DNA from 4 places in the Streptomyces kordofanensis genome. Region 3 is predicted to be linked to each of the others. Evidence: riboswitches for the same ligand, from Rfam matches in the RefSeq annotation. Region 3 holds a riboswitch; each other region holds the start of a gene.

Region 1 (4,354 bases), 1.7 Mb from region 3:
CCGGCGAGACGGACCTGCTGGCCACGGGGGTCGAGGAGCTGCTGCGGTACGACGGGCCGGTGGAGCTGGCGACCTGGCGCTTCGCGACGGAGCCGCTCACCGTCGGCGGGCGGCGGATCGAGCCGGGCGACCCCGTCCTCGTCGTGCTGGCGGCGGCCGACCGGGACCCGGAGCGGTTCGACGACCCGGACGCCCTGGACCTGGGGCGGTCGGACAACCAGCACCTCGGGTACGGGCACGGCATCCACTACTGCCTGGGCGCGCCGCTCGCCCGGCTGGAGGGACGGACCGCGCTGGCCACCCTCCTGAGGCGGCTTCCCGACCTGCGCCTCGCCGTGGATCCGGACGAACTGCGGTGGCGCGGCGGGCTCATCATGCGCGGGCTGCGCACCCTCCCGGTGGAGTTCACCCCGGAGCCTCCTGACGCCCCGTCACCTCTGTGATCTTCGCGTGATATCGCGTGCACCGGCTTGTGACAGGCGTTCGACTGCCGCTACGTTCACCGTCACCTCAGCAGTCGCGCGAAAGGTCCCACGCATGCGCTCCGGTAACGGACGACACCGTCGACCCCGTCAGGCCCCCGCCCTCGTCGTCGCCGCGGGGGTGACCGGATCGGCGATCGCCCTGCCGCTGCTCGGCGCGGGCACCGCGTCCGCCGCCGACGCCGCCACCTGGGACCGGGTCGCCGAGTGCGAGACCGGCGGCATGTGGAGCGCCGACCTCGGCAACGGCTACTACGGCGGCCTCCAGCTCTCGCAGGAGGCCTGGCAGGCGTACGGCGGCACGGCGTACGCGCCGCGCGCCGACCTCGCCACCCGCGCCCAGCAGATCGCCGTCGCGGAGAAGGTCTTCGCCGCGCGGGGGCTCCGCCGCGTGGGAGACGTGCGCGCCCATCGCGGGCCTGGCCGACGGCGGCGAGTCCGCCCCGGTCGACTCCGCCCCGGCCGGGGCCGGTCCGACCGGGTCCGCCCCGGACACCGCGCCGGACCCGGCCGCGAGCACCGGGGCGGACGCCGGGGCGCCGCGGGAGCCCGCCGGGCGCACGGGCACCGCCACCGGCGCCGGGGGCTCCCCGGCCCCGGCTCCCGGTGCGACGCAGGGGGAGGCGCGGACCGCCCCGGAGGCGTCGGCCCCGCCGGCCGCGCCGCCCGCCGGCGACGCGTCCGCGCCCGCCGGCGACGCGCCCGCGGCCCGCGACGGCGCGGACGGCCCCGCGGCCGGCACGGGCAGGCACCGCGGCGAGCCGGCCGAGGAGGGGGCCGCGACCGTCCCGGACGCCGCCGCAGGACCCGCGGGGCCCGGCGACCCGGTCGGCGGGCGCGGGGGCGACGGGCACGCCTCGCGGGGCGACGGGGCGGCGCGCACGGCGGACGGCCTCGCCGCGGACGGCACGTACACCGTCCGGCCCGGCGACAGCCTGTCGGCCATCGCGGACACCCACGAGGTGCCCGGCGGCTGGCCGGCGCTCTACGGTGCGAACCGCGAGGTCGTGGGCGCCGACCCCGACCTCATCCTCCCCGGCCAGAGCCTCGATCTGGGCGCGGACGAGGGGTAGTTACCGGCTGAATGTCCGTTTCCTGAAAATGAGACAAGAGTCTCTTCGCCCCAACTCGCGCTCCCTCGCCGTCCGGTCCGTCCGTTTCCGCCCCTACCTGCGCAAACGCCCCTGAGGGGTGGGTATGTAGGGATGGATTGACCTGGATGTCCCTTTTTGATCTCGGGGTGGGTCTGTGCGTACCGTCGTTGTCGCTCGCCACCGCGGGCCCCGTCCGACCGGTAACGCCGAATCCTGCCGCCGGACGACGGGAACAGTCGACGCTTCCAGCGCCGCAGGCAGGAGCGGGGGAACCAAGGTAGGCGCCGGACCCGGCCGTCGGAAGACGACCGGAACCGGCTCGGGGTGAAGCCGCGCCCAGTGCGCGGCCGGGCACTCACCAGGCCCGAACCCGACAGCTCACCTCGCAGGCGTCGGTGAGGAGATCCGCCATGCTCAATTCCGGCAAGGGCAAGCACCGCCGTCCCTCCAAGGCCGTCCGTCTCGCCGCGTTCGCCGGCATCACCGGTGTCGCCGTCGCCGCCCCGCTGGTGGTCGCCGCGCCCGCCGGCGCCGCGACCGCCGCCGAGTGGGACCGCGTCGCGCAGTGCGAGTCCGGCGGCGACTGGTCCATCAACACCGGCAACGGCTACTACGGCGGCCTGCAGTTCTCGGCCTCCACGTGGGCCGCGTACGGCGGCACGCAGTACGCCCCCACCGCCGACCGGGCCGGCAAGGCCCAGCAGATCGAGATCGCCGAGAAGGTCCTCGCGGGCCAGGGCAAGGGCGCCTGGCCGGTCTGCGGCGTCGGCCTGTCCGGCACGCCGTACGGCGGCGGCGCCGAGCGCACCGCCGAGCAGCCCGCCACGCGCGGCGAGCAGCGCACCGCACCCCGGGCGGCCCCCGAGGCCGCGCCCAAGGCCGAGTCCGGGACCGTCACCACCCCGGCCGGCGAGAAGGTCGAGAAGGGCGACGGCGAGTACGAGGTCGAGACCGGCGACACGCTCAGCTCCATCGCCGCGGCCGAGGACGTCAAGGGCGGCTGGAAGAAGCTGTTCGACCTGAACGACGACATCGTCGACGACGCCGACCTCATCCACCCGGGCCAGCGGCTCCACCTGAGCTGACCCGTACGGCGGGGGCCGGCCGGGGGACCACCCGGCCGGGCCCTCCGCGAGCCGGCCCCGGTCCGCCGCGCGTCCCCCGTGCGCGGCGGGCCGGGGCCTTCCCCTGCGCGGACGTCCCGGCGGGCGGCGGGAACGGGGCCGTCCTCCGTACGGGCGGCCCGTCCCCGGACGGGCGCCCCCTCGGGGGTGGGAGGAGCGGGGCGCGCGGGGCGGCCGTCGCTCCGGCGGGGCGGTGGCCGCCCCGCGTCGGCAAGCGCGGGCTTTCCTCCCGTAAAAGACCACTTCGACCACTTTGCCGCCCCGGCGGGCGGCCGGTCGCGGGCGCCGGCCCCCGGGGCGGCTAGGCTCTTGCCGCAAGGCGAAAGAGCCCGCACTCCACGCGTCACATCCCAGAAGGAGATGCTCGTGCCGTCCATCGACGTCGTCGTAGCCCGGGAAATCCTCGACTCCCGAGGCAACCCCACGGTCGAGGTCGAGGTCGGCCTCGACGACGGCAGCACCGGCCGTGCTGCCGTCCCGTCCGGTGCCTCCACCGGTGCGTTCGAGGCCCTCGAGCTCCGCGACGGCGACAAGGACCGCTACCTCGGCAAGGGTGTCGAGAAGGCCGTCCTCGCCGTCATCGAGCAGATCGGCCCGGAGCTCGTCGGCTACGACGCCACCGAGCAGCGGCTGATCGACCAGGCGATGTTCGACCTGGACGCCACCCCGGACAAGTCCTCCCTCGGCGCCAACGCCATCCTCGGCGTCTCCCTCGCCGTGGCGCACGCCGCCTCCGAGGCGTCCGACCTGCCGCTCTTCCGCTACCTGGGCGGCCCGAACGCGCACCTGCTCCCGGTGCCGATGATGAACATCCTGAACGGCGGCTCGCACGCCGACTCCAACGTGGACATCCAGGAGTTCATGATCGCGCCCGTGGGCGCGGAGTCCTTCTCCGAGGCCCTGCGCTGGGGCACCGAGGTCTACCACACCCTGAAGAAGGTCCTGAAGGACAAGGGCCTGTCCACCGGCCTCGGCGACGAGGGCGGCTTCGCACCGGACCTGGACTCCAACCGCGCCGCCCTCGACCTCATCATGGAGGCGATCAGGCAGGCCGGCTACACCCCGGGCCGGGACGTCGCGCTCGCCCTGGACGTCGCCGCGTCCGAGTTCCACAAGGACGGCGCGTACCAGTTCGAGGGCAGGTCCCGCACGGCCGCCGAGATGACCTCGTACTACGAGGAGCTCGTCGCCTCGTACCCGCTGGTCTCCATCGAGGACCCGCTGTTCGAGGACGACTGGGACGGCTGGAAGGCCATCACCGAGCGGCTCGGCTCGAAGGTCCAGCTCGTCGGCGACGACCTGTTCGTCACCAACCCCGAGCGCCTCGCCCGCGGCATCGAGGAGGGCGCCGCCAACGCCCTGCTGGTCAAGGTGAACCAGATCGGCTCCCTCACGGAGACCCTGGACGCCGTCGAGCTGGCCCAGCGCAACGGCTTCAAGTGCATGATGTCCCACCGCTCCGGCGAGACCGAGGACGTCACCATCGCCGACCTGGCCGTCGCCACCAACTGCGGCCAGATCAAGACCGGCGCCCCGGCCCGCTCCGAGCGCGTCGCCAAGTACAACCAGCTGCTGCGCATCGAGGAGATCCTCGACGACGCCGCGGTGTACGCCGGCCGCAGCGCGTTCCCGCGGTTCCGCCCCGCGAACGGCT
Region 2 (4,354 bases), 2.2 Mb from region 3:
CGACCGCCCCGCGGGCGGCCACCGGGGCTCCGGCTCCTTCGGCCGACGCGACGACAAGCCGCGCTGGAAGCGCAACGGCTGACGCTCCGTAGGTCCCCTCGGACGGGCCCGCACGCGACCTCCGGGCGCCGCGTGCGGGCCCGCCCGCCTTCCGGGACGGACCGGAAGCGGGTGTTGTGCCGATACCCGATCGGCTCACGCCCCCGGGCGGGCTATGCTCGGGGACGACCCGTCGAGGGCCCTTAGCTCAATTGGCAGAGCAGCGGACTTTTAATCCGTTGGTTGTGGGTTCGAGTCCCACAGGGCCTACCAGACCGAAAGCCCCGCGGGGCTTCGACCGGCGTTCCACGCCCCGGCCGCCTCCACAGCGGCCGGGGCGCTCGTGCGTCCGGCCCCCTCCCGTGGCCGTGGCGCGGTGCACGGGCGGTCGAACCGGTGTCCGCGTAGAGCCCGGGCCGGCGGGAGGAGCGCCGGCCGGCCGGGTCCGTGTGGCGCCCGGAGGCGGGCCGGGGCAGGCTGGGGGGACGGGGGCGGGCACGGCGCCGTGCCGCTGTCGGCCGGTGGAGCGGCTCCGCCCGGAAGCCCGCCCGACCAGGGAGCGGACCGCATGATCCATCCAGCAGGCGTCAGGGAGTGGCGGCACCAGGACGTCGTGGACCCGAAGGGGCACGAGATCGGTGTGCTGGAGGCGGTCTACGTGAGCACCGCCACGGACGAGCCGGCCATGGCCACCGTCCGCACGGGGCTGCCCACCCGCCGGCGCCCGGTGTTCGTCCCGCTCGACGACGCGACCGTCGGACCGGACTACGTCAGGGTGCCGTACGACGAGGGCACGGTCCGCAAGGCTCCCGCCATCGGGACCGACGACGTGCTCGCCGCCGAGGACGAACAGGCCGTCTTCCACCACTACGGCATGGCCTACCGGCCCGGCGCCGCCGGCGAGCGGCGGCTCGCCCGCCGCTGAACCGTCCCGTCACACGGAGGAGCCCCCGGAATGGCGATCTTCTTGTTCTTCGTCCTCCTGGCCGTCGTGCTCGGCCTCGTCGGCGTCGCTGTCGAGGGCATGACATACCTTCTGGTCGTCGGCGCCGTCGTCCTCGTGGTGGACCTGGTCTTCCTCGGCGCCCACCTCTCCCGGCGCACCGGGAGGCGCTCGGTGCGGTAGGCGTCCCGCGGGTCAGTGCCGCGTCCCCGTCCTCCCACCGGCACCGGTGTCGACGAGGATCTGCCGGGCCTGTGCGACGTTGTCCGCCCGGACGGCCTGCGCCATCGCGGCGCGCGCCGCCTCCAGGGGGGTGTCCGGCGGCACGACGAGCAGCGAGAAGTGGTCCCCCTCGCCACGGGTGATCAGGACGGTGTCGTCACCCACGGGGAACGAGGTGATGTGCACCACCCGGTCGTCGATGACCAGGCGGACCGGCAGCCCGTCCCAGGCGGCGGCGTCCAGACCGACGCGGGCGATCGGCCCCAGGTGCTCGGCCAGGGCGCTGATCAGGGCGGGCAGCTCCTCCGTGATGTCACGGGAGCGCGGCCACCACGCTCCGTCGAGGACGCCTTCGCGGGAGCCCGTCGTCTCCAGCCGCAGGAGCGCCGTGCCGGGTCCCACCGCCTCGTGACCGGTGTACGGGAGGTGCCCGGGGGCGGTGGGTGTGTCGAAGTCGGCCATGCTGATGTCCGCCTGTCTGCGGGATCCGGTCCCCGTGGCGAACCGGACGTTCACCTTCCTCCCACCGTACTCCGCTCCGCGGGCCCGGTCGCCCGTCCGCCCGGCCACCCGGGGCCGGGCGGACGGGCGGGGGGCCGCCCCGGAGGTCCGGTGCGCCCGGGGGGAAAGGAGGCCGGAGCCCCCCGGAGGGGCTCGTCGAGCGCCTCCCGGCCGGTGGGACGGGGAATTGGTAAACGGTCTCTCCGGGATGGCGTAAGGTGGTGTTCACCGACGCGGGGTGGAGCAGCTCGGTAGCTCGCTGGGCTCATAACCCAGAGGTCGCAGGTTCAAATCCTGTCCCCGCTACTGAAACCGAGGGCCCGGTGCACAGCACCGGGCCCTCGGCGTGTCGACGCGGCGGTGCGTTCGGCCCGATATGTACGGTGTGTCACCGCAAGGCCGCGCTGTGCCACGTCGATTGACGCACCGTCAGGAGAACGGCGGGGGCTTTTCGGAAGTCGTGCTCCGCGAGGGTTGGTTCTTTTGCCGCCGGTTGTCCTTCTACGGGGCTTTGTTCCGGTGTGAATCGGGTCAGTTGCCCGAAGGAACGGCTTGGAATGCGGACCTCGCTTCTATTAACGTTCGATAACGCAGCGCGGTCGCGTCAGCCGCCGCAAGAGGTGGCACCGTGCGCATGCGCCGAATCCCGCGAGGGAACCGGGGAACCACCGCACCTGGGGTGAATCGGGCCTTCACCGGCTCGTAGGAGACCTTCCTGCTCCGAACCCGTCAGCTAACCCGGTAGGCGGAGAAGGAAGGAAAGGAGCGCGCCCCCGTGGCGTCCAACAAGCCTGCCTCCGAGGCCCCCTTCGGCCCGTACGGCACGATCGGTCACCCCACCGCTCCGGGAACCCCGGGCACCGCCGCGCCCGCGGCCGCCTCGGAGTGGAACCCGACCGAGGACACCGTCCGCCCCGTCCGGGGACGGCACCGCGTGGTCAAGCAGCGCGGCGGCCTCGCCCGCAGCTCCACCGTCCTCGGGGTCGGCGTCATCGCCGCCGTCGGTGCGGGCGGCATGGCCACCGCGCACGACAAGCCCCGCGTCGCGATCTCCCTCCCGGACGTGGGCCTCCCCGACGCCTCCTCGCTCCCCGGCGTCGGCGCGCTCGTCGACGGCGACGCGGACGACGCGCCCGACGAGGCCCCGGCCCCCGCCGGTCCCACCGTGCTCACGCCGTCCCCGGGAACGGCCCCGCCGGTGCCGACGCGGGCGAGACACTGCGGGCGCGCATCCTCCAGCAGGCCGAGCAGCAGCAGGCGTCCGCCGAGGCCGTGGTCCGCGCCGCCGCCGAGGAGGAGGCCGCGGAGGAGGCCGCGGAGAAGGCCGCCGCCCGGCAGGCCGCCGCCGCGGCCGAGGCGAAGGCCGCGGCGGCGGAGCGCAGGCGGGCCGAGGCGGAGGCCGCCGCGAAGGCCGAGGCCGGGCGCCTGGCCGAACTCGCCGCGAGCTACGCCCTGCCGACCTCCTCCTACACGATCACCTCCACGTACGGCCAGGCCGGCTCCATGTGGTCCTCCGGCTACCACACCGGCCTCGACCTGGCCGCCCCCACCGGCACCCCGGCCAACGCCGTCCACAGCGGCACCGTCAAGTCGGCCGGCTGGTCCGGCGCGTACGGCTACCGCGTCGTGCTGGAGCTGGAGGACGGCACCGAGGTCTGGTACTGCCACCTCTCCTCGATGACCGTCGGCGCCGGGCAGACCGTCGGCACCGGCGACACGATCGGCCGCGTCGGCGCCACCGGCAACGTCACCGGACCGCACCTCCACCTGGAGGTCCACACCGCCTCCGGTGACGGCGTCGACCCGCTGGCCTGGCTGCGCGGCAAGGGCCTCACCGTCTGACGCCCGGCGGCGCCCCGTCCGCCCCGGGCGAGTCCCGGCGCGCCTCACAGCGGGGCCGGACCCGGGGCGCTCCCCGGCGACGGTTCCCCGTGGTCCCGCAGGACCCTCCGGTTCTGGGGACGCCCTCCGGCACCGGTGGCGGGCCCCCGCCCGGGGCACCGATCCGCCCTTCCGGCCGTCCGCGGTCCGGCGCCCGCACCCTTCCGGCGGCCCCCGGGCACCGGACCGCGGTCCTCCGGCCGTCCGCGGTCCGGTATCCGCGGCCTCCCGGCCGTCCGGTGCCCGCCGCCCGCGGGCGGCCCGCCCGGACGGCCGGTGCCGGGGGCCGGGCGGCGCGGCCCGCCCGGCCCCGCACCGTCTCACCGGCGGTACGGGTTGTAGCCCGCGTAGTCGCGGTGCGGCGGCGGCGTCCACGCCCGGCCCGTCGCGCGCGCGGCGAACGTCAGGGCCGGGGCGGCCACCTCCTTCCGCTGCCACATGTGGTGCAGCAGCTCCTGCTCCCGCGCCGTGAAGTCCCGGTCGGCCGACCCCCGCCGCGCCCGGTGCCGCAGGAACGCCAGGGAGGTCGCGAACGCCTCGTACTCGCCCACCGACCGCGCCGCCGCCGGGCCGAACGCGCGCGCCGCGTAGGACCGCGCCAGGCTCCGCGCCCGCATCGACGACAGCGCGAGCGGCTCGTCCGCGGACAGCCAGCCGGCCGCGGCGTACGCGGGCAGCTCGCCGCACACCGTCCGCAGCTCCCGCTGGCGCGTCCACACCACCAGCCACGTCAGCAGCCCCAGCGCCGGCAGCATGAACGCCCCGTAC
Region 3 (4,354 bases):
CCGTTCACCCCCGCCGAGGCCCGCTGGGCCACCTCCACGGTCCTGACCGTCGTCGCCGACGAGGCGGGCGACGCCCTCACCCGGCGGATCCTCGCCGGCCTGCCCCGCGGCTACGCGCTCCTGTTCGGTCTGGCCGAACTGGCCCCCGCCGCCTGACGGTCCGTCACCGCCCGTCTCCCGCGCGGGACGTCCGGTGGGAGGCGAAGGAGGTGCTGGGGGCGCCGTGCGTACGCGGGACCGCCACCGCGGGCGCACGGCGCGGGGCGGCGGGCGGGAGAAGCGGGAGCGGGAAGGCGGGGCCGGGCGCGGACCCGGCGCCGTGTGACCACCCACCGGGTCCGCCCCACCGGATCCATCCCACCGGACTCCAGGGCCTCGCCGCCCGACCCGCCCCCGGGCCGCGCCGACCGGCGCCGCCGCCCCGGCGGGCCCGCCGGTGAGCCCGGACGCCCGGCGTGCGCCGCGTCGGCGCGGGAGCGCCGTCCGGGCCGTTTTCTGTCGGGACTCGCGGGACCCCTGGGGCCGCCGGGGCCGCCGGGGCGCGTTCGGCGGCGTGCTCCGGGGCCTCGCCGGGCGGGACGTCCCGCCCGGCGGTCAGTCGTCCAGCGGGCGGAAGTTGCGGGCGAGCGCCCAAGCGGCCACCCGCTCGCCCGTGCGGGTGCCGACCGTGTTCGCCGTGCGGGTGTGGATGCCCGCCCAGGTGCGGGCGCCCACGCAGTCGCGGTTGTAGGCGCGGGCGGAGTCGTAGTACCGGGTCTTCCCGGCGAGGACCGAGGTGATGCGCAGGTCGAGGTGGGAGTCGCCGGACAACAGCGTCAGCGTCCGGGTCAGGGCGCCGGCGGTGGTGGTGTGGCCGCTGAGGTAGTCGGGGTGCGCGGGGGTCTGGAGGAACGGCTCCCACCCGGGATCGGCCTCGGTGAGCGGGTTGCCGTCGTGGTCGGCCTCGCGGATGGCGGTGACGGGCCGCCAGGTGCCGTAGTGCAGCTTGGCGTCCCAGGCGGCGATCACGGCGTCGGCCTGGACGGTGTTCACGGCGGCGAACAGCCGGGCCGTGTCGACCAGGTCGAGGCCGTCCCGGGCGGCGCGGTCGGCGAGGGCGCCCTGCAGGTCGAGTTTGGTGAAGAACTGCGCCGTGTCGGTCTGCGAAGGGCTCCGCACCGGGCTGTCCTTCGCGCCGTACGCCTTCACCTCGTTCAGGTCGGCGGCGTACCGGGCGGATGTCAGCGCGGGCGGCGGGCCGGGGCGGAACCGGTCGGGGCGGTCGACGAGCAGCGGACGCAGCCGCGCCAGCCACGCGGCGGTGAAGGGGTGGTGCCCGGGGGGCGTGGGGCGCCACACCCCGGGGGCGGGGAGGCGCCGGGAAGGCGACCGGGGCGCCGCGGCCGTCGTCCTTCCGCAGTGCGATGACGCGTTCGGCCGCGCGACGGCCGAACGCCACGCCGGCCCTCTCCGCCGGCCCGTCGGGGACCGCGGCGAGCGAGTCGGCGTAGGCGGCCCTCAACCGGTCCTCCGTCTCCGGGAAGTAGTGCAGCAGCACGCCGTGGGCGGCGGCGGCCGCCGCCGCCGTGGACGACGCGGCGCGGGGGCCCCGCGCGTTCCAGCGGTACGGCTCGTACCGGCCCTCGATCCCGACCACCGCGTTGTACATGCCCGCCGAGACGAAGGCGTGCCAGACCGCCTCCTCCGGCGGGGTCAGGCGGCCCCCGGGGTCGATGATGTCCGCCGTCAGCCGCGCCCAGTCGGCGATGACGGAGCCGGAGGCGGCGGCAGGGGAGGAGCGCGGCGCCCGCACCGTCGGCGCGGGGACCGCCGCGACCGCCGTCAGTCCCAGCAACGCGGCCGCGGCCGCGAGGGTCCGGCGTGGTGACGGTCTCGTCTGTGTCTTTTGCATGTTTCTCCCCTGTTTAGATGGTTTTTCCCTACTTTCGACGTCCCGGCGGGCGGCGCAAGCGCCCTCGCCGCCCCGGCCGCCCCGGCCACCCGAACGGATCCGGCCGAAGGGCCGGTGCCCGTTTAGTGCGAATAAAGGCAATTGCTGAAATATTACTCATTTGCGGCGTTCGGGAAGGCGGTGCGGAGTCCGCGGGAGGGGCGCGGCCCGTGACGTCGGTCACGGCGACGGGAGGCGGAATTCCCCGTACTTCGCACCGTCAAGCGGAATTCACCGTCCCACGGGTCCGCAATGGATCACCGAAGAGAATTCCGGGTCTTGTTCCACCCGGCGGGTTTCGTTTACGGTCACCGTCATTCCGGAGGGAACGCCGAATCCTGCCGCCTTCCGGACCCCGGAACTCACATATCCGCGTCCGGCAGGAGCGGGGGAACCAGGTAAGCCGCCGATCCGGCGTCCGGAACGGCTAGGGGTGAAGTCGCGGGCGACCGCGGCCGGGCATCTCCCGCCCGAACCCGACAGCTCACCTCGCAGGCGCCGGAGAGGAACGCCCCATGCCCCCTCAGGGTAAGCACCGCCGTCCCAGGAGCAGTCGACTCAGCCGCGGACTCGCCGTCGCGGGTACCGGCGGGGCGGCCCTCGCCCTGCCCCTGACCGGCACCGTCACCGCCTCCGCCGCGCCCGGCGCGGCGCCCGCCGCGGTCGTCGCGGCGAAGCCCGCCGCCGCTTCGGCAGCCGCCGCCGAGGCCGCCAAGCCCGTGACGCACACGGTGGCCGCGGGCGACACCCTCTCCGGCGTCGCCCGCGAACACTCCGTGAGGGGCGGCTGGAAGAAGCTGTACCGGGACAACAGGAAGGTCGTCGGTGACGACCCGTCACTCATCCGGCCGGGTCTGAGGCTCACCGTCGGAGCCGAGGCGCCGGCCGCGGGGAAGACCGCCGCGAAGCGCTCCGCGCCGGCCCGCGCCGACCGCTCCGCGGCCCGTGCCGCCGTCGCCCCCCGCCGCGGCGAAGTCGTACACCGACGACCTCGACGGCTGGATCAGGGAATCGCTCGACGTCATGGCCCGGCACGGAATTCCGGGGACGTACGAGGGAATTCACCGCAACATCATGCGCGAGTCCTCCGGAAATCCCCTCGCGATCAACGGCTGGGATTCGAACGCCGCCGCCGGGACGCCCTCGAAGGGCCTCCTCCAGGTCATCGACCCCACGTTCCGCGCCTACCACGTGCCGGGTACCTCCTCGGACCCGTTCGACCCGGTCGCCAACATCACCGCCGCGTGCAACTACGCCGCCGACCGGTACGGCTCCATCGACAACGTCAACGGCCCGTACTGACCGCTCCTTCCGGGCACCGTCCGCCGGTGCCCGGAAGGAGCGCGGCCCGTCCGCCCCGGCCGGGAGGCCGGGTGGGGAGAGGGGCGCGGCACCTCCGCGGGGGAACGGCGGCCCGTCACCGGGGCGTCACCACTCCGGGTCGTCGAAGAGCGGCGGCACCTCCGGAGCCGCCGCCCCGCCCGTCGGCGGCTGCTCCGTCCACATCACCTTGCCGCCCGGCGTGTACCGGGTGCCCCACCGGCCCGCCAGCTGCGACACGAGGAACAGGCCGCGGCCGCCCTCGTCCGTGGTGGCCGCCCGCCGCAGGTGCGGGGAGGTGCTGCTGGCGTCCGAGACCTCGCAGATCAGGTTCCGGTCGCGCAGCATCCGCACGTGGATCGGTGCGGAGCCGTACCGGATCGCGTTGGTGATCAGTTCGCTGAGCACCAGCTCGGTGGTGAACCCGATCTCCCCGAGCCCCCACCGCTCCAGCTGCCGCCCGCACGCCGCCCGCACCGGCGCCACCGCCGACGGGTCGGGCGGCACGTCCCACTCGGCCACGCGGTCCCGCGGCAGCAGCCGGGTGCGGGCCACCAGCAGGGCGATGTCGTCGCGGCGGTGCGGCGGCAGCATCGCGTCGAACACCGCGCGGCAGATCTCCTCCGGTGTCCGCCCCGGCGCTCCGGTGAGCGCCTCGCGCAGCATCCGCAGCCCCGCGTCGAGGTCCCGCTCCCGGTGCTCGATCAACCCGTCCGTGTACAGCACCAGACGGCTGTCCTCGGGGAGGAACACCTCGCACGTCTCGAACGGGCCGCCCCCCAGGCCCAGCGGGGGGAACACGGGCAGGTCGGGGAAGCCCACCGACCCGTCGGGGCGTACCACGGCCGGTGCGAAGTGGCCCGCCGACGCCATGCAGCAGCCGCCCGTCACCGGGTCGTAGATGGCGTACAGGCAGGTCGCCCCGGTGATTCCGGAACCGGCGTCCTCCGCCTCCTCCTCGTCGATCCGGGACACCAGCTCGTCGAGGTGGCCCAGCAGCTCGTCCGGCGGCAGGTCGAGCGCGGAGAAGTTGTGCACCGCCGTGCGCAGCCGGCCCATCGTCGCCGCCGCGTGCAGGCCGTGCCCCACCACGTCCCCGACGAC
Region 4 (4,354 bases), 4.1 Mb from region 3:
TCCCGCTGGCGCTCCCGGCCGGCTGGGCCGCTCTCGGCGTAGCCTGCGGACAGGACGACGAGCCCGCGCACACCGTGCTCGCCGCAGTCCGCGACGGCTTCCGGGACGCGCTCGGCGGGCACGGCGACGACGGCCAGGTCGACGGGCTCGCCGATCTCGCCGACGGAGCGGTACGCGGGGACGCCGTCCAAGGCGGTCCGCCCCTCGGGCAGGGCGTGGTTCACGGCGTACGCGCGGCCCGTGAACCCGGCGTCGACGAGACCGCGCAGGACGGTGCGGCCGACGCCGCCGGGGGCGCGGCCCGCGCCGACGACGGCGACGGAGCCGGGGGTGAGGAGCCGCTGCACGGACCGGGCCTCGGCGCGCTGCTCGCGGGCGCGCTGGACGGCGAGGGATCGGTCGGTGGGCTCCAGGTCGAGGTGGAGGCGGACGGCACCGTCCCCGAAGCTGCGCCTCTGGGTGTACCCGGCGTCCGTGAAGACCTTGATCATCCTGGTGTTGGCGGGCAGCACCTCCGCGGCGAACCGCCGGATGCCGCGCTCGCGGGCGACGGCGGCGATGTGCTCCAGCAGGACGGAGGCGACGCCGCGGCCCTGGTGGGCGTCCTGGACGAGGAAGGCCACCTCGGCCTCGTCGGCGGGGGCGCCGGCGGGGCGGCCCGCGGCGTCGATCCGGTCGTAGCGGACGGTCGCGATGAACTCACCGCCGACCGTCGCGGCCAGACCCACCCGGTCCACGTGGTCGTGGTGGGTGAAATGGTGCACGTCCCTGGCGGAGAGCCGAGGATAAGGTGCGAAGAACCGGTAGTACTTCGACTCGTCTGAGACCTGCCCGTAAAAGCTGACCAGGCGCTCGGCGTCGTCCGCGGTGATCGGCCTGATCCGCGCGGTGCCGCCGTCGCGCAGCACCACGTCGGCCTCCCAGTGGTCGGGGTACGGGTGCGCCGACTGGTCGGACGGGTTCGGCATGGGCCCAGGGTACGGCGCCGTCCCGGTACTCCGCCGGGCGTGAGAGTCTGGTCTAGACAACTACTAGCACGTGAAGGGCAACACCATGGCTGAGCGCCGCGTCAACGTCGGTTGGGCCGAGGGTCTGCACGCCCGCCCCGCCTCCATCTTCGTCCGCGCCGCCACGGCCTCCGGCGTCCCCGTGACGATCGCCAGGGCCGGCGGCGCCCCGGTCAACGCCGCGTCGGTGCTCGCCGTGCTCGGCCTGGGCGCGCGGGGCGGCGAGGAGATCGTCCTCGCCTCCGAGGCCGAGGACGCGGACGCGGTGCTGGACCGCCTGGCGAAGCTGGTCGCCGAGGGTCTCGAGGAGCTCCCCGAGACCGTCTGACCGCGGCTCCGCTCCCCCGGCCCGGCGGAGCGGCGCCTCGCGGATCGGGGGCGCCGCTCCGCCGCGCCCGCGCGAGGCACCGCTCCCGGGGCGCCCCGGGGTTCCGGGGCCGGCGGGCGGCGGGCGGCGCGGGAGGCTCCGGCCCGGTGGCGCGGGAGGCCCCGCTCCGGCGGCCGGCCGGGCGGGGCCTCGGTGGAGCGGTGCGGGTCAGACGCTGACGCCGCGCGCCCGGAGGTAGGAGACCGGGTCGATGTCGGAGCCGTACTCGCTGGAAGTGCGGGCCTCGAAGTGCAGGTGGGGGCCCGTGGAGTTGCCGGTCGAGCCGGAGACGCCGATCTGCTGGCCCGGCATGACCGTCTGGCCGACGGAGACACCGACCGAGGCGAGGTGGGCGTACTGCGTGTAGGTGCCGTCCTGCATGCGGATCACCACGTTGTTGCCGTAGGCGCCGCCCCAGCCGGCCTCGACGACCGTGCCCAGGCCCACGGAGACGACGGTGGAGCCGTACGGGGCGTGGAAGTCGACGCCCGAGTGGCTGCCGGAGGACCACAGCGAGCCGCCCACCCGGTAGGCGGTGGAGACGTACGAGCCGGCCACCGGGAGCTGGAAGGAGTCGAGGCGCTTACGCTCGGCCTCGCGGTCGGCGCGCTCCTGGGCATCGCGGGCGGCCCGGAAGCGGACCTCGGCCTGGCGCTCGGCGGCCGCCTCGGCCTCCGCCTGGCGCTCGGCCGCCTCGGCGGCCAGCTCCTGCGCGGCGGCCTGGTCCTCGACCTCGTCGGCCAGCTCGTAACCGGTGATGGCCTGGTTGAGGCCGGTGTCCTCCAGGGAGGCGTGCTCCGCGTCGGCGGCGAACGCCGGGGAGGCCAGGGTGCCGATGACGCCGGAGGTGGCGAGGGCGGCGGCGCCCGCGGCCTGGGCACTCCTGCGGCTCATGCGGCTCGGGGCACGGTGCTTCCCGGTGGAACGGGTGAACGCCATGGAGTGGACGTGTCCTTTCCTTCCCTCTCGCCTACCGGGTTAGCTGACGGGTTCGGAGCAGGAAGGTCTCCTACGGACCCCTCCGCACGGTGGCGAAGGCGCCCGATTCACCCCAGGGGACGTGGGTCCCCGGCTCCCCGGGCTCGCGCCTGACGGGGATTCGGCGATCGCTGCCCGGTGCCGCGGGTGCGGCGGGTACACGGGCGGACAGCGGCTAAGACGCTAAGCGGCTGATCTTTCGATCACCAAACGAATGCGGCTTTTTGTAGCGCACGCCACAGAGCAGAAACCCAGCCTCTCCAATAAAACGGGCATAACCGCGCGAGAGCGGAACCCCGGCCTCCGAGAGGCCGGGGTTCCGCTCCGTCAGTCAGCCGGCGACCACGGTCACTTCGCCGACGCCCAGCGCCTCCACCGGCGCCTTGATCCGGGCCGCGTCCCCCACGAGGACGGTGACCAGGCGGTCCGGCGGGAAGGCGTTGACGACGGCCGCCGTCGCCTCCACCGTGCCCGTGGAGTCCAGGCGCCGGTACAGCCGTGCCTGGAAGTCGTCCGGCAGGTGCTGCTCGACCTGCTCGGCGAGGGTGTCGGCGACGGACGCCGCGGTCTCGTACCTGAGCGGGGCCACGCCGACCAGGTTGTGCACGGCGGCGTCGCGTTCGGCGTCGGTGAGCCCTTCCGCCGCGAGGGTGCGCAGCACCTTCCACAGGTCGTCCAGCGCGGGACCGGTGTTGGGCGTGTCGACGGAGCCGCTGATGGCGAGCATCGCCGCGCCCGTGCCGTCGGGCAGGGACCGCAGGACCTGCCCGAAGGCCCGCACGCCGTACGTGTAGCCCTTCTCCTCGCGCAGGACGCGGTCGAGACGGGAGGTGAGCGTGCCGCCCAGGCAGTACGTGCCGACGACCTGCGCGGGCCACACGCTGTCGTGCCGGTCGGGCCCGACGCGGCCGATGAGCAGCTGCGTCTGCACGGCGCCCGGCCGGTCCACGATGACGACGCGTCCGGTGTCGTCGGCCGTGACGGGGGACGCGGCGCGCGGGCGGGGCGCGTCGCCGGTCCACTCGCCGAGCGTGTCGCGGAGGAGCGCGTCGAGGTCGACGCCGGTCAGGTCGCCGACCACGACCGCGGTGGCCGACGCGGGACGGACGTGGGCCTCGTAGAAGGCCCGTACGGCCGCGGCGTCGATCCGGGCGACGGTCTCCTCCGTGCCCTGACGGGGCCGGGACACGCGCGAGGAGGCCGGGAACAGCTCGGCGGAGAGCTGCTTGGCCGCGCGGCGGCCCGGGTTGGCCGTCTCGTGCGGGATCTCGTCGAGCCGGTTGCGGACGAGGCGGCCGACCTCGTCGTCGGAGAAGGCCGGTGCCCGCAGCGCGTCGGAGAGCAGGCCGAGGGCCTTGTGCAGCCGGGACGCGGGCACTTCCAGGGAGACCCGCACGGCGGGGTGGTCCGCGTGCGCGTTCAGGGTGGCGCCGCACCGCTCCAGCTCGGCGGCGAACTCCTCGGCGGTGTGCTTGTCGGTGCCCTCGGACAGGGCGCGCGCCATGATGGTGGCGACGCCGTCGAGGCCCTCGGGCTCGGCCTCCAGCGGGGCTTCGAGGACGATCTCGACGGCGACGACCCGCTGACCGGGACGGTGGCAGCGCAGCACCGTGAGGCCGTTGCCGAGCCGGCCGCGCTCGGGTGCCGGGAAGGCCCACACGCGCGGCGTGCCCGGCTCCGGCCGCGGGTGGAACTCCATGGTGGTCAGAGACACGGCAGCGTCGCTCACTGGTCCGCCCCCTCTTCCTCGTCGCTGTCGGTCCGGTCGCCGTCGTCGGCCTTGGTGGGTTCGTAGACGAGGACGGCGCGGTTGTCCGGGCGCAGCCGCCGGGCGGCGACCTCGCGCACCTCGTCGGCGGTGACGTCCAGGATCCGCTGGACGGCGGTGAGGGCGAGCTGCGGGTCGCCGAAGAGGACGGCGAAGCGGCACAGCTCGTCGGCGCGGCCCGCGACCGTGCCCAGCCGGTCCAGCCACTCGCGCTCCAGCTGGGCCTGGGCGCGC

The links. Region 3 has a riboswitch for cyclic di-AMP ahead of LUW75_RS22980 (transglycosylase SLT domain-containing protein). Riboswitches for the same ligand answer to the same signal wherever they lie in the genome.
Region 1: another riboswitch for cyclic di-AMP. It lies ahead of LUW75_RS15240 (LysM peptidoglycan-binding domain-containing protein); the one in region 3 lies ahead of LUW75_RS22980 (transglycosylase SLT domain-containing protein).
Region 2: another riboswitch for cyclic di-AMP. It lies ahead of LUW75_RS13255 (M23 family metallopeptidase); the one in region 3 lies ahead of LUW75_RS22980 (transglycosylase SLT domain-containing protein).
Region 4: another riboswitch for cyclic di-AMP. It lies ahead of LUW75_RS04170 (M23 family metallopeptidase); the one in region 3 lies ahead of LUW75_RS22980 (transglycosylase SLT domain-containing protein).

The regions. Positions count from the first base shown of each region.
Region 1 is NZ_CP094264.1:3,316,445-3,320,798, forward strand. Features, by position in the region: gene LUW75_RS15225 (cytochrome P450 family protein) at 1-443, shown strand, start outside; partial or broken gene LUW75_RS24340 (transglycosylase family protein) at 538-1,555, shown strand; cyclic di-AMP (ydaO/yuaA leader) riboswitch at 1,816-1,983, shown strand; gene LUW75_RS15240 (LysM peptidoglycan-binding domain-containing protein) at 1,987-2,661, shown strand; gene eno (phosphopyruvate hydratase) at 3,061-4,354, shown strand, end outside.
Region 2 is NZ_CP094264.1:2,871,043-2,875,396, forward strand. Features, by position in the region: gene LUW75_RS13225 (DEAD/DEAH box helicase) at 1-82, shown strand, start outside; tRNA gene LUW75_RS13230 (tRNA-Lys) at 237-312, shown strand; gene LUW75_RS13235 (PRC-barrel domain-containing protein) at 608-964, shown strand; gene LUW75_RS13240 (hypothetical protein) at 995-1,165, shown strand; gene LUW75_RS13245 (DUF5994 family protein) at 1,178-1,666, opposite strand; tRNA gene LUW75_RS13250 (tRNA-Met) at 1,938-2,011, shown strand; cyclic di-AMP (ydaO/yuaA leader) riboswitch at 2,333-2,468, shown strand; partial or broken gene LUW75_RS13255 (M23 family metallopeptidase) at 2,481-3,547, shown strand; gene LUW75_RS13260 (PrsW family intramembrane metalloprotease) at 3,907-4,354, opposite strand, start outside.
Region 3 is NZ_CP094264.1:5,051,893-5,056,246, forward strand. Features, by position in the region: gene LUW75_RS22970 (DUF2267 domain-containing protein) at 1-156, shown strand, start outside; gene LUW75_RS22975 (vanadium-dependent haloperoxidase) at 595-1,338, opposite strand; cyclic di-AMP (ydaO/yuaA leader) riboswitch at 2,291-2,441, shown strand; partial or broken gene LUW75_RS22980 (transglycosylase SLT domain-containing protein) at 2,446-3,232, shown strand; gene LUW75_RS22985 (SpoIIE family protein phosphatase) at 3,359-4,354, opposite strand, start outside.
Region 4 is NZ_CP094264.1:936,531-940,884, forward strand. Features, by position in the region: partial or broken gene LUW75_RS04160 (bifunctional acetate--CoA ligase family protein/GNAT family N-acetyltransferase) at 1-968, opposite strand, end outside; gene LUW75_RS04165 (HPr family phosphocarrier protein) at 1,054-1,335, shown strand; gene LUW75_RS04170 (M23 family metallopeptidase) at 1,543-2,313, opposite strand; cyclic di-AMP (ydaO/yuaA leader) riboswitch at 2,327-2,489, opposite strand; gene LUW75_RS04175 (M16 family metallopeptidase) at 2,684-4,051, opposite strand; gene LUW75_RS04180 (M16 family metallopeptidase) at 4,078-4,354, opposite strand, start outside.